Regions from separate parts of the Janthinobacterium sp. 13 genome, predicted to be linked through region 3. Evidence: predicted binding sites of a transcription regulator. Region 3 holds the regulator's gene; each other region holds the start of a gene.
The links. The regulator NrdR, encoded in region 3, represses ribonucleotide reductase genes. The targets are predictions, from matches to a motif close to CACNANATNTNGTG.
Positions count from the first base shown of each region.

Region 1: CLU94_RS03500 (ribonucleoside triphosphate reductase) is a predicted target of NrdR. The motif match lies at 1,370-1,383, and genes of this name have one in related genera.
Region 2: CLU94_RS17345 (ribonucleoside-diphosphate reductase subunit alpha) is a predicted target of NrdR. The motif match lies at 1,499-1,512, and genes of this name have one in related genera.

Region 1 covers NZ_PEEQ01000001.1:824,865-828,404, forward strand. Annotated here, with positions in the region: gene ubiU (ubiquinone anaerobic biosynthesis protein UbiU) at 1-733, opposite strand, end outside; gene CLU94_RS03495 (hypothetical protein) at 896-1,306, shown strand; gene CLU94_RS03500 (ribonucleoside triphosphate reductase) at 1,430-3,178, shown strand; gene nrdD (anaerobic ribonucleoside-triphosphate reductase) at 3,175-3,375, shown strand; gene CLU94_RS03510 (anaerobic ribonucleoside-triphosphate reductase activating protein) at 3,365-3,540, shown strand, end outside.
Region 2 covers NZ_PEEQ01000001.1:3,955,963-3,959,502, reverse strand. Annotated here, with positions in the region: gene CLU94_RS17345 (ribonucleoside-diphosphate reductase subunit alpha) at 1-1,234, opposite strand, end outside; gene ampD (1,6-anhydro-N-acetylmuramyl-L-alanine amidase AmpD) at 1,626-2,237, opposite strand; gene CLU94_RS17335 (sigma 54-interacting transcriptional regulator) at 2,215-3,294, opposite strand; gene CLU94_RS17330 (PP0621 family protein) at 3,415-3,540, opposite strand, start outside.
Region 3 covers NZ_PEEQ01000001.1:1,373,642-1,377,181, forward strand. Annotated here, with positions in the region: gene CLU94_RS05940 (PilW family protein) at 1-377, opposite strand, end outside; gene pilV (type IV pilus modification protein PilV) at 374-964, opposite strand; gene nrdR (transcriptional regulator NrdR) at 1,186-1,647, opposite strand; gene glyA (serine hydroxymethyltransferase) at 1,792-3,039, opposite strand; ZMP/ZTP riboswitch at 3,151-3,275, opposite strand.

The DNA.
Region 1 (3,540 bases), 550 kb from region 3:
GGGTGGGATAGCTGGCGTTTTCGCCGGGCGCATAACGGTCGATCAGCACGCCGTTCAGGCGCGATTCGAGGCCGTTCGGCGTTTCCAGCCAGCGCACGGATTTCGCCGGCGAGCACACGCCGTGGGTGTTCGGCGCCTCGCCCGTCGCATACGACGACAGCGCGCAGCGCCCTTCGACCATCACGCACAGGCTGCCGAAACCGAAGACTTCGATCTCGACTTCCGTCTTGCTGATCAGTTGCTCCACCTGCGCCATCGACAACACGCGCGGCAGCACGGCGCGGGCGATGCCGAAGTGTTCATGGTAAAAATTGATGGCTTCGTAGTTGGTGGCCGAACCTTGCACGGACAGGTGCAGGCGCAGCTGCGGGTGGTGCTGGGCCGCATACGCCATCAAGCCCGGATCGGCCACGATCATGGCATCGATGCCGGCATCGGCGGCGCGGTCGATGGCGCTGCGCCACACGGCCCAGTTGTGCGGCTGCGGATAGGTGTTCAGCGCCAGCAGCACCTTGCGTCCATATTGGTGGGCGTAGCGCACGCCCTCGGCGATGGCCTTCTCGTCGAAATTGAGGCCGGCGAAATTGCGCGCATTGGTGGCATCGCGAAAACCCAGGTAAACGGTGTCGGCGCCATTGTCGATGGCCGCTTTCAAGGCAGGCAGGCTGCCGGCGGGGCAGACCAGTTCCAGCGGTCCGGCCACGCGGGTGGCGGTGGTTGATTCAAGCATCATGGTGTTCACAGTCCTGTATCGGCTCAGGGTGCAGACTATAGCCCCGCCCAGGCTGCCCAGTCCTTGACGCAGGTGAAGGAATGCATGCATGGCTGGCGCGCGTTCAACTTGCTTGACCTGGCTGTAAAATGCCCTCCTTTTCTCCCTCTTCGATTGCCCGCCATGCCCCGCAAACCGCTGCTGATCTTCCTGCTCACCCTGTTCCTCACCGTGCTGCAGGTGCAGTGGGCCTCTCCCACGGAAGGCTACGACGCCGAGGCGCTCTCCGTGCTGTCGCCCGAAGTACTGGGCGCGTATCCGGGCGTGCTGCTGCTGTTCCTGCAAGCCGTCTTCGCGCGCCGCGCCATGCCCGTGACGCGCCAGGCCGCCACCTGCACGGGACTGCTGGCCGTCTACTGGCTGCTGGCCAATTACGTCACGTTCGACGCGCGCGTGGCCAGCTGGAGCACCTTCTCGACGCGGGAAATCTGGGCGCACGTGCTGCCCGCCTCCATCCTCAGCATCGCCGTCTGCGGCGCCGCCTACTTCGCCGCGAGCGCCTTCATCCTGCGCCAGGGCCGCCTGAAAAAGTAAACGAGGGCGCTTTTTTCACCTGCATCAAGGATTCGTCACGCCACTGCACGCACCCTTTGACGCCACTATATTTAGTGATTAATCTCCATAAAAACACCGCATGTTGTGTTTATTGGAGGTTTCATGACGACGAATGCAGTTTCCCCCACACGCGGCCAGGTCGATGTCGCCGCGTCCATCAATGAATACCTGGACCGGCGCGACTGGCGTGTCAACGCCAACGCCAACCAGGGTTACTCGCTGGGCGGCCTGATACTCAATGTGTCGGGCAAGGTCATCGCCAACTACTGGCTGGACCAGGTCTATCCGCCGGAAGTGGGCGCGGCGCACCGCGAAGCGGCGCTGCACATCCACGACCTCGACATGCTGGCCGGCTATTGCGCCGGCTGGTCGCTGCGCACCCTGCTGCATGAAGGCTTGAATGGCGTGCCGGGCAAGATCGAGTCCGGTCCGCCGAAACACATGTCGAGCGCCATCGGCCAGATCGTCAATTTTCTCGGCACGCTGCAAAACGAGTGGGCCGGCGCGCAGGCGTTCAGCTCCTTCGACACCTACATGGCGCCCTACATCCGCAAGGACAGCCTGCGCTACGAAGACGTGCGCCAGTACATGCAGGAACTGATCTTCAACCTCAACGTTCCCTCGCGCTGGGGCACACAGACGCCGTTCACCAACCTCACCTTCGACTGGGTTTGCCCGGACGACCTGCGCGAGCAGATTCCCGTCATCGCCGGCCAGGAGATGGACTTCAGCTATGGCGAGCTGCAGGCCGAGATGGACATGATCAACCGCGCCTACATCGAGATCATGATGGCGGGCGACGCCAAGGGCCGCGTCTTCACCTTCCCCATCCCCACCTACAACATCACCGAGGATTTCGACTGGCATAGCGAAAATGCCGAACGCCTGTTCGAAATGACGGCCCGCTACGGCCTGCCCTACTTCCAGAATTTCATCAATTCGGAACTCAAGCCGAACATGATCCGCTCCATGTGCTGCCGCTTGCAGCTGGACTTGCGCGAACTGCTGAAACGGGGCAATGGCCTGTTCGGTTCCGCCGAGCAGACGGGTTCCCTGGGCGTGGTGACGATCAATTGCGCGCGCCTGGGCCACCTGTGGCGCGGCGACGAGCCAGCCTTGATGGCAGACCTGGAGCGTCTGCTGGAGCTGGGCAAGACCAGCCTGGAAATCAAGCGCCGCACCATCGAGGACCTGATGCAGCAAGGCCTGTTCCCCTACACGAAACGCTATCTGGGCACCCTGCGCAACCACTTTTCCACCCTGGGCGTGAACGGCATCAACGAGATGATCCGCAATTTCAGCAGCGACGCCTGGGACATCACGACGCCAGAAGGCCACGCGCTGGCCGTGCGCCTGCTCGACCACGTGCGCGCCCGCATGGTGGCCTTCCAGGAAGAGACGGGCCATATGTACAACCTGGAAGCGACGCCGGCCGAAGGCACGACCTACCGCTTCGCCCGCGAAGACCGCAAGCGCTTTCCCGCCATCCTGCAGGCAGGCACCGCCGACAACCCGTATTACACGAATTCGTCGCAACTGCCCGTCGGCCACACGGACGACCCGTTCGAGGCGCTGGAATTACAGGATGTGCTGCAGCGCAAATACACGGGCGGCACGGTGCTGCACCTGTACATGACGGAAGCGCTGTCCGACGCCAACGCCTGCCGCGAGCTGGTAAAACGCGCGCTGAGCCGCTTTTCGCTGCCCTACATCACCGTCACGCCCACGTTTTCCATCTGCCCGCGCCACGGCTACCTGGCCGGCAAGCATGAATTCTGTCCCACCTGCGATGCGGAGCTCATTGCCCGCAAGCAAGCCCAACCTGCTCCATCACTTGAGGAAACGCCATGAATGCACGTCCCGACTTCACTCCCGCCATCACCCTGCTCGATACGGAACGCCAGCGCTGCGAAATCTGGACCCGCGTGATGGGCTACCACCGCCCCGTCGCCTCGTTCAACATCGGCAAGCAGGGCGAATTCCACGAACGCCAGTATTTTACGGAAGCGAGCGCCCGGGTCGGCCAGCCCGCCTGCCATGGCGGCTGAATTGAAGGTGGGCGGCCTGACGCCCTTTTCCGCCACCGACTATCCCGGCAAGCTGGCGGCGGTGGTGTTCGTGCAGGGCTGTCCCTGGCGTTGCGGCTATTGCCACAATCCGCACCTGCAGGCGCGCATGCCGGAAGGCGCCATGCCGTGGCAGGACGTCCTGAC
Region 2 (3,540 bases), 2.6 Mb from region 3:
CCAGGGCGCGCACTGGCGTCCAGTCGTTACCCAGGCCGCCGGCGAACTTGGCCAGCAGCGCATTGTCCTTGATGGCGTCGTAGATGCCTTCCAGGTCATCCGACACGGTGCTCAGGTAGCACGACGACAGCTGCGAGCGCAGGGTGCCCGAGTTGAACAGGGTCGGGGTCGAGCTCATGAAGTCGAACGAGGACAGCAGGCTGTAGAACTCGATGGCGCGCGCTTCGCGGTCCGCCTCGTTCAGCGCCAGGCCCATGGCCACGCGCATGTAGAACGCCTGCGGCATTTCGATGCGCACGTCCTGGATGTGCAGGAAGTAGCGGTCATACAGGGTTTGCAGGCCGATGTAGCCGAATTGCAAGTCGCGGTCGGCCACGATGGCTTTCGCCAGGCGTTCCAGGTCGAAGCTGGCAAGTACCGGGTTCAGCAGCTCGGCGGCGATGCCCTTGGCGATGTATTGCGGGAAATACGTCAGGTATTCTGCGGCAGCGGCCGCTTGCGGCACTTCCTTGCCGAACACTTCCTTGCGCACCGTGTGCAGCAGGATGCGGGCCGTGACCTGGCTGTAGGCCGGGTCTTTTTCCATCAGCGCGCGCGCTGCCAGGATGGCCGACTTGTGCAGCTCTTCGACGGGCACGCCGTCGTACAGGTTTTTCACCGTTTCAGCCAGGATGGCGTCGGCATCGACGTGCTTTTCCAGGCCGGCGCAGGCGGCGTTGATCAGGTCGCGCACTTCCTGCATGTCCAGCAGGCGGCGCACGCCGTTGTCGGTCACGTTCAATTGCGGTGCGGAAACTTGCGCGGAGGCGCCTTGCGCTTCCTTCTGCAGGCGGCGCTCTTCCATGTGCTTGGCGCGGTACAGCACGTAGGCACGCGCCACGTCGTGTTCGCCCGAACGCATCAGCGACAGTTCCACCTGATCTTGCACGTCTTCGATATGGAAGGTGCCGCCGCCCGGGTGGCGGCGCACCAGCGCAGCGACCACGCCGTCGGTCAGTTGTTCCACCAGTTCACGGATGCGTGCCGAGGCTGCGCCCTGGCCGCCGTTAACGGCCAAAAACGCCTTGGTCATGGCGATGGCGATCTTCGAAGGCTCAAATGCCACCACCGCGCCGTTGCGGCGGATGATGCGATAGTCGCCCAATGCCGCGCCCGTGCTCGCCACGCTGTTGGCCGCGCCTGGCGCTGGCGATACTGGCGTTGGATGGATGGAAATATCTTGTGGTGATTGCATTGAAGCTCCCGTTGTCAGCTAAAGTCAGCCTGCAGTTTTGCTGCCGCGTGTGTTGTTGAATAGAACGCCCGATGGTCAGGGTTTCTTCAGGTATTTGTTGCTAAATAGTAAATTTATAATGCATAAAACAGCTCAGTATCCATATCGCCACACCGCACTGCCCGGCTGGCGCGAAACACGATCAAGGGTGATGAACCGCCAGTTCCAGTGCTTTATCAGCAATCCGGGTAGCTTTGACAATAATTCTGAAAACGTCTGTGATGGCACTACATATAGTCTTTACATCCAACTTCTGCACTAATTGTAGTACCCATCGAAGGGCGATGCAATAGTTTTCCGGCATCCGTCGGCGTAATTTTTTGTATTTTCATATACGATTTCGGTTGACTTTTCAGGGCATGGCTGGGAAGCCCAATCCACGCGAAGTAAGCGCTAACGCAGCTTGTGCGCTCAGGGTTTCCAGCCAGCATTCTTGATAGAAATGCCAGTCAAAAAACGGCCCCGGATCCGTCTTCCTGCCCGGCGCGATATGCTCGTGGCCGCGCACCTGGGACAGTCCGTAGCGCGCCACCAGCGCCGCCGTCAGCGCCGCCAGCACATGATATTGCCGCCGCTGGAACGGCACATCGTCCGCGCCTTCCATTTCGATACCGATGGAATAGCCATTGCACTGCGGGCGTCCTTCGAAGATGGACGCGCCGGCATGCCATGCACGTTGATCAGCAGAAACATATTGCAACAGCGCACCATCGCGCCGCACAAAAAAGTGCGCCGACACCTGCAAGCCACGCAGGTCGGCGAAAGAAGGATCGGCATTATAATCTACCCGGCCCGTAAACAAGTCCGACACATGCGGCCCGCCAAAGCGGCCACCCGGCAAACTGATGTTATGGATCACCAGCAAATCGACTTGCGCACCGTCCGGGCGCGCATCGCAGTACGGCGAGTCATAGCGCAGCGCGCCGTCGCACCAGCCGTCTTCATCTATCGTCCATACGCTCATCAAATAGGGCTTCCTGTATCGTCAATTTCTGCATACGGTAACGCAACTGGCGCACGCTCAGGCCCAGCTGGCGCGCCGCCCGTGCGCGGTGGTAGCGCGCCTGCACCAGCGCCAGCATGATCATGTCGCGCTCGGCCTGGCGCAAATACACGTCCAGCGGCAAGACCTTGGCCACGCCATACGCCGCCATGCCGGGCAGACACTGTTGCCGCTCGGACACAGCCGGCATGGCCGGCGCCGCCCGCAAGGGCACGTTGCCCGCCGCGGAGGGCAAGGCCAGCCCATCGAGCGCGATCACGCCGCCATCGGCAAAGGCCAGCGCCCGTTCCAGCACGTTTTCCAGTTCGCGCACATTGCCGGGAAACGCATATGCGGCCAGGGCCGCCAGCACCGGCGGCGCCAGGCTCACGACCCGGCGCGGCGACAGGCGCGCGAGGATCACCTCACATAATACCTGCAGATCGCCACGCCGTTCGCGCAGCGGCGGCAGCGCCAGCTCGATCACATTCAGGCGGTAAAACAGGTCCTGGCGAAACGTCCCGGCGGCCACGCCGCGCGTCAGGCCATGCTGGCTGGCGCACAGGATGCGCACGTCGACGGCTTCGTCAGTACTGCCGCCCAGCTTGCGCACGCGGTGCTCTTGCAGCACGCGCAACAGTTTCACCTGCATGGCCAGCGGCAGATCGTCGACTTCGTCGAGCAGCAAGCTGCCGCCATGGGCCGCCTGGAACAAGCCCTGGCGCTCGTGCAGCGCGCCCGTATAGGCGCCCGGGCGGCAGCCGAAGAATTCCGCTTCCATCAGCGCTTCGGGAATGGCGCCGCAGTTGACGGCGATAAACGGGAAACTGGCGCGCGCACCCTGCGCGTGGATGGCGCGCGCCGCCAGTTCCTTGCCCGTGCCCGATTCGCCGCGGATGGCCACCGGCGCGCCGCAGCGGGCGATGCGGCCGATCTGTGCGCGCAGCGCCTGCATGGGCAGCGAGTTGCCGCTCAGTTGCGGCGCCGGCGGCATGCCGGCGACGGTCTGCGGGATGGAACGGGGGCTGGGACGGGACATGGTGAGCGCGCCTTTCTGCAATGGCGGCGACGAACCGCCTGCTGCAGATGCTACGCCGGACGGATGCCGGAGGACGTTACGATACGGATGAGCAACGCACGCGCGCCTGCGGACCGCCCCTTACAACGTGGCGTGCGCGTGGCTGCAGTAGTCGTGGCCCTTGGCCTGCACGTTTTCCGAGGCCGGGTAGTACACGCCGCAATGGGCGCAGCACAGCATCAGTTCGGCATCCGGCAATTCCTGCGG
Region 3 (3,540 bases):
TCCTTGCCGGCGCCGTAATAGCGCAAGGCCAGCACGTCGCTGCCATGCAGGGCGCCGGGCAGCGCGCCGCTGATGCCGTCGCTGTTCTTGCCCAGGCTGCGCGCGTCGAGACCGGCGATATTCGCGCTGTCGTAATCCGCATGGGCGACGGGCGCGGCGCTGCTGTCCCAATTCACATACGCCGTCTGGCGCACGGCGCGGGCGATGGCGTCGAGCGCATAGCGGGCGTTGTCATCCAGGCGAGCGCTGGCGGACTGGTCGCCATAGCTGCCGCTGGCCGCCAGCAGCACGCTACTGGCGGCCAGCATCAACAGCGCACCCAGCGACAGGGCCACCAGCAATTCGACCAGGCTCATGCCACGATGCCCGCCGTTCATGCACCGCCCCCGCCCAGCTGGAATGCCAGCCTGGGCAGCGACTCGCCTGCCGCATTCACGGCGGGCGAGCCATCGGGCAGGCGGCCGCGCCAGCCCAGCTTGATAACGATGGGCGCCCCCTTGCCGCCGCTGCACGCCCACTGCAAGCCCTGGGCGGCGGCATCCCACGCGGCAAGGTCGCGGCAGATGCGCAGGCGCGCGCCGGGCAAGGCCGCATGCAGCCCTTGCTTCCATTCGGCGATGTCGAATTGCGCCAGCTCGGCCGCGCCGCAGGCGGCAGCGCCAAGACAGTCCGGCGCGCCACCGCCAGCTTCGGCGCCGTCCGCCGCCGCGTAGGCCACATTCAGGTAGGGATTGCCCGCATCGGGGCCATTCATGAGCACGTTATTCGCGCGCATGCGCTCGGCCATGCCGGCGGCCAGTTGCACGCCTGCCGACAGCAGCGCCGACTCGTGGCGCGCGCGCAGGGCGTTCAATTGCAGGATGCTGGCGCCCAGCAGGCCCAGCGCCAACAGCAGCAGCGACACCAGCACTTCGACGAGGCTGCTGCCACCCGCAGGAAACATAGTGCGACCGTCCTTGTGCATGCGCTACTCCCTTCCGCAGAAAGAGCCGCAGGAACAGGCGGCCCAGCTACAAGATAGGCGCGCGCAAAAACCCGCGTCTGCGCTAGCGCAAACAGGACGATGATAAGTCGAGAAGAACGGCGGTGGGATTGATCAGACCGCTTGCCAGGCAAGCGCTGGCATGGTGAACACGGGGCGCAGGAGCGGCCCCATTGTCGGCAAAGTGAATGTCCGGGTAAGCGTCAGGGCTTGCGCGCCTGGCCCACTTCGGCGATCGCGTCCTGGAACTCTGCCAAGTCTTCGAAATTCTTGTAGACGGAGGCAAAGCGGATGTAGGCGATCTTGTCCAGGCGCTTGAGTTCCTGCATGACGAGTTCGCCGATATAGCCGGATTCGACTTCGCGCAAGCCGCTGGTAAGCAGCTTTTCCTGGATGGACGCGATGGCCGTATCCACAGAGGCGGCCGCGACGGGACGCTTACGCAAGGCCAGCATCAAACTGCCGCGCAACTTATCCGCAGCGAACTCCGTCCGGCTGCCATTCTTTTTGACGACGGCCGGCATGATAAGTTCAATGCGTTCGTACGTGGTAAAACGCTTGTCGCATTTGCCGCAGCGGCGGCGGCGCCGAATGGCATCCCCTTCCTCCGATACGCGCGTATCGAGAACCTGGGTGTCGCCGTGCTGGCAAAATGGACATTTCATGGGCTGGCTACAACTTTATAGTAATAATTACGGGAAATCGCCGCCCTTGTACAAAGGGCGCCCGAATCACTCCGGGCGCCCTTGGGCACGACTGGAATGTGTCATACAGAATCTTACTCCGTATGACACATTCTGGACAAATAATTATGCTGCGTACACAGGGTGCGCGTCGGCCAGTACTTTCACGGCCGCTTTCACGCGCTCGATGGTGGCGGCGTCATGCGGATTGTCCAGCACGTCGGCGATCAGGTTGCCCACTTCTTCCGCTTGCGCTTCCTTGAAACCGCGCGTCGTCATCGCCGGGCTGCCCAGGCGGATGCCCGAGGTGACGAAGGGTTTTTGCGGGTCGTTCGGGATGCCGTTCTTGTTGCAGGTGATGTGCGCGGAACCGAGGATGGCTTCGGCTTCCTTGCCCGTCAGGTTCTTGGCGCGCAGGTCGACCAGCATGACGTGCGATTCGGTGCCGCCGGACACGATGCGCAGGCCGCGCTTGATCAGGGTTTTCGCCAGCACGTCGGCGTTCTTGATCACTTGCTTCTGGTATTCGACGAATTCAGGGCTCAGCGCTTCCTTGAAGGCGACGGCCTTGCCGGCGATCACGTGCATCAGCGGGCCGCCCTGGATACCAGGGAAGATGGCCGAGTTGATGGCTTTTTCGTGTTCGGCCTTCATCAGGATGATGCCGCCGCGCGGGCCGCGCAACGATTTGTGCGTGGTCGAGGTGACGAAGTCGGCGAACGGCACCGGGTTCGGGTACAGGCCGGCGGCGATCAAGCCGGCGTAGTGGGCCATGTCGACCATGAAGTAGGCGCCCACTTCCTTGGCGATCTTGCTGAAGCGTTCGAAGTCGATCTTTTTCGAGAATGCCGACGCGCCGGCGATGATCAGCTTTGGCTTGCGTTCGCGGGCCAGACGTTCCATTGCCTCGTAGTCGATGTCTTCTTCCGCCGTCAAGCCGTAGGAAACGACGTCAAACCATTTGCCGGACATGTTCAGCGGCATGCCGTGGGTCAGGTGACCGCCTTCGGCCAGCGACATACCCATGATCAGGTCGCCTGGTTTCAACATGGCGAAGAACACGCCCTGATTCGCCTGCGAGCCGGAGTTCGGCTGCACGTTTGCGCATTCGGCGCCAAACAGCTGTTTCACGCGGTCGATGGCCAGTTGCTCGGCCACGTCGACGTATTCGCAGCCGCCGTAGTAACGCTTGCCCGGGTAGCCTTCCGCGTACTTGTTCGTCAGCTGCGAGCCTTGCGCTTCCATTACGGCTGGCGACGTGTAGTTTTCCGACGCGATCAGTTCGATGTGGTCGTGCTGGCGCGTGTTCTCTTTTTGAATGACGGCGAACAATTCAGGATCGACGTTGGCGAGGTTGTGATCTTTTGCAAACATGTAAAAACTCCAAGTATGAGGGTGCTTGTACTGGCAGGTTGGATCGAATGAGGGGAGCCGGCGTTAAGTGAATAACAACATTGGACAGGCAGCCTCTTCGTGCTTTTCCATAGTGGCTACCCAGGCGAACGGCTGATGAAAAATCTCACGTTTCCCGGTGGGTGTCCACCTTTCGCCGGTTTGCCGACCGCCATTCATGGAGATCGCCCGACTTTTCGCCAGTCACGTGAGACGTAATGGAAGTCAAATTGTAAGTTAAGTACCCAAATTGAGCAAGGAATGCAACCGTGTGGCTATAATCGCCGCGCGCCATCGCAGCCCGGGTGCGGCCACAGGCCGCCCCGGGGATGGCCGCGGCTTTTAAGCTGGGCTTAAACCTGGCCATGGCATGTAAGCGTATGTTACGAAGCTTGCCATTGCACACGCCGGATTTACAATGCTGCGGTGCAACTTATATGCAGCTTTTGCATGGCTTTCCAGCAAGCGCCCACAGTCACAAGA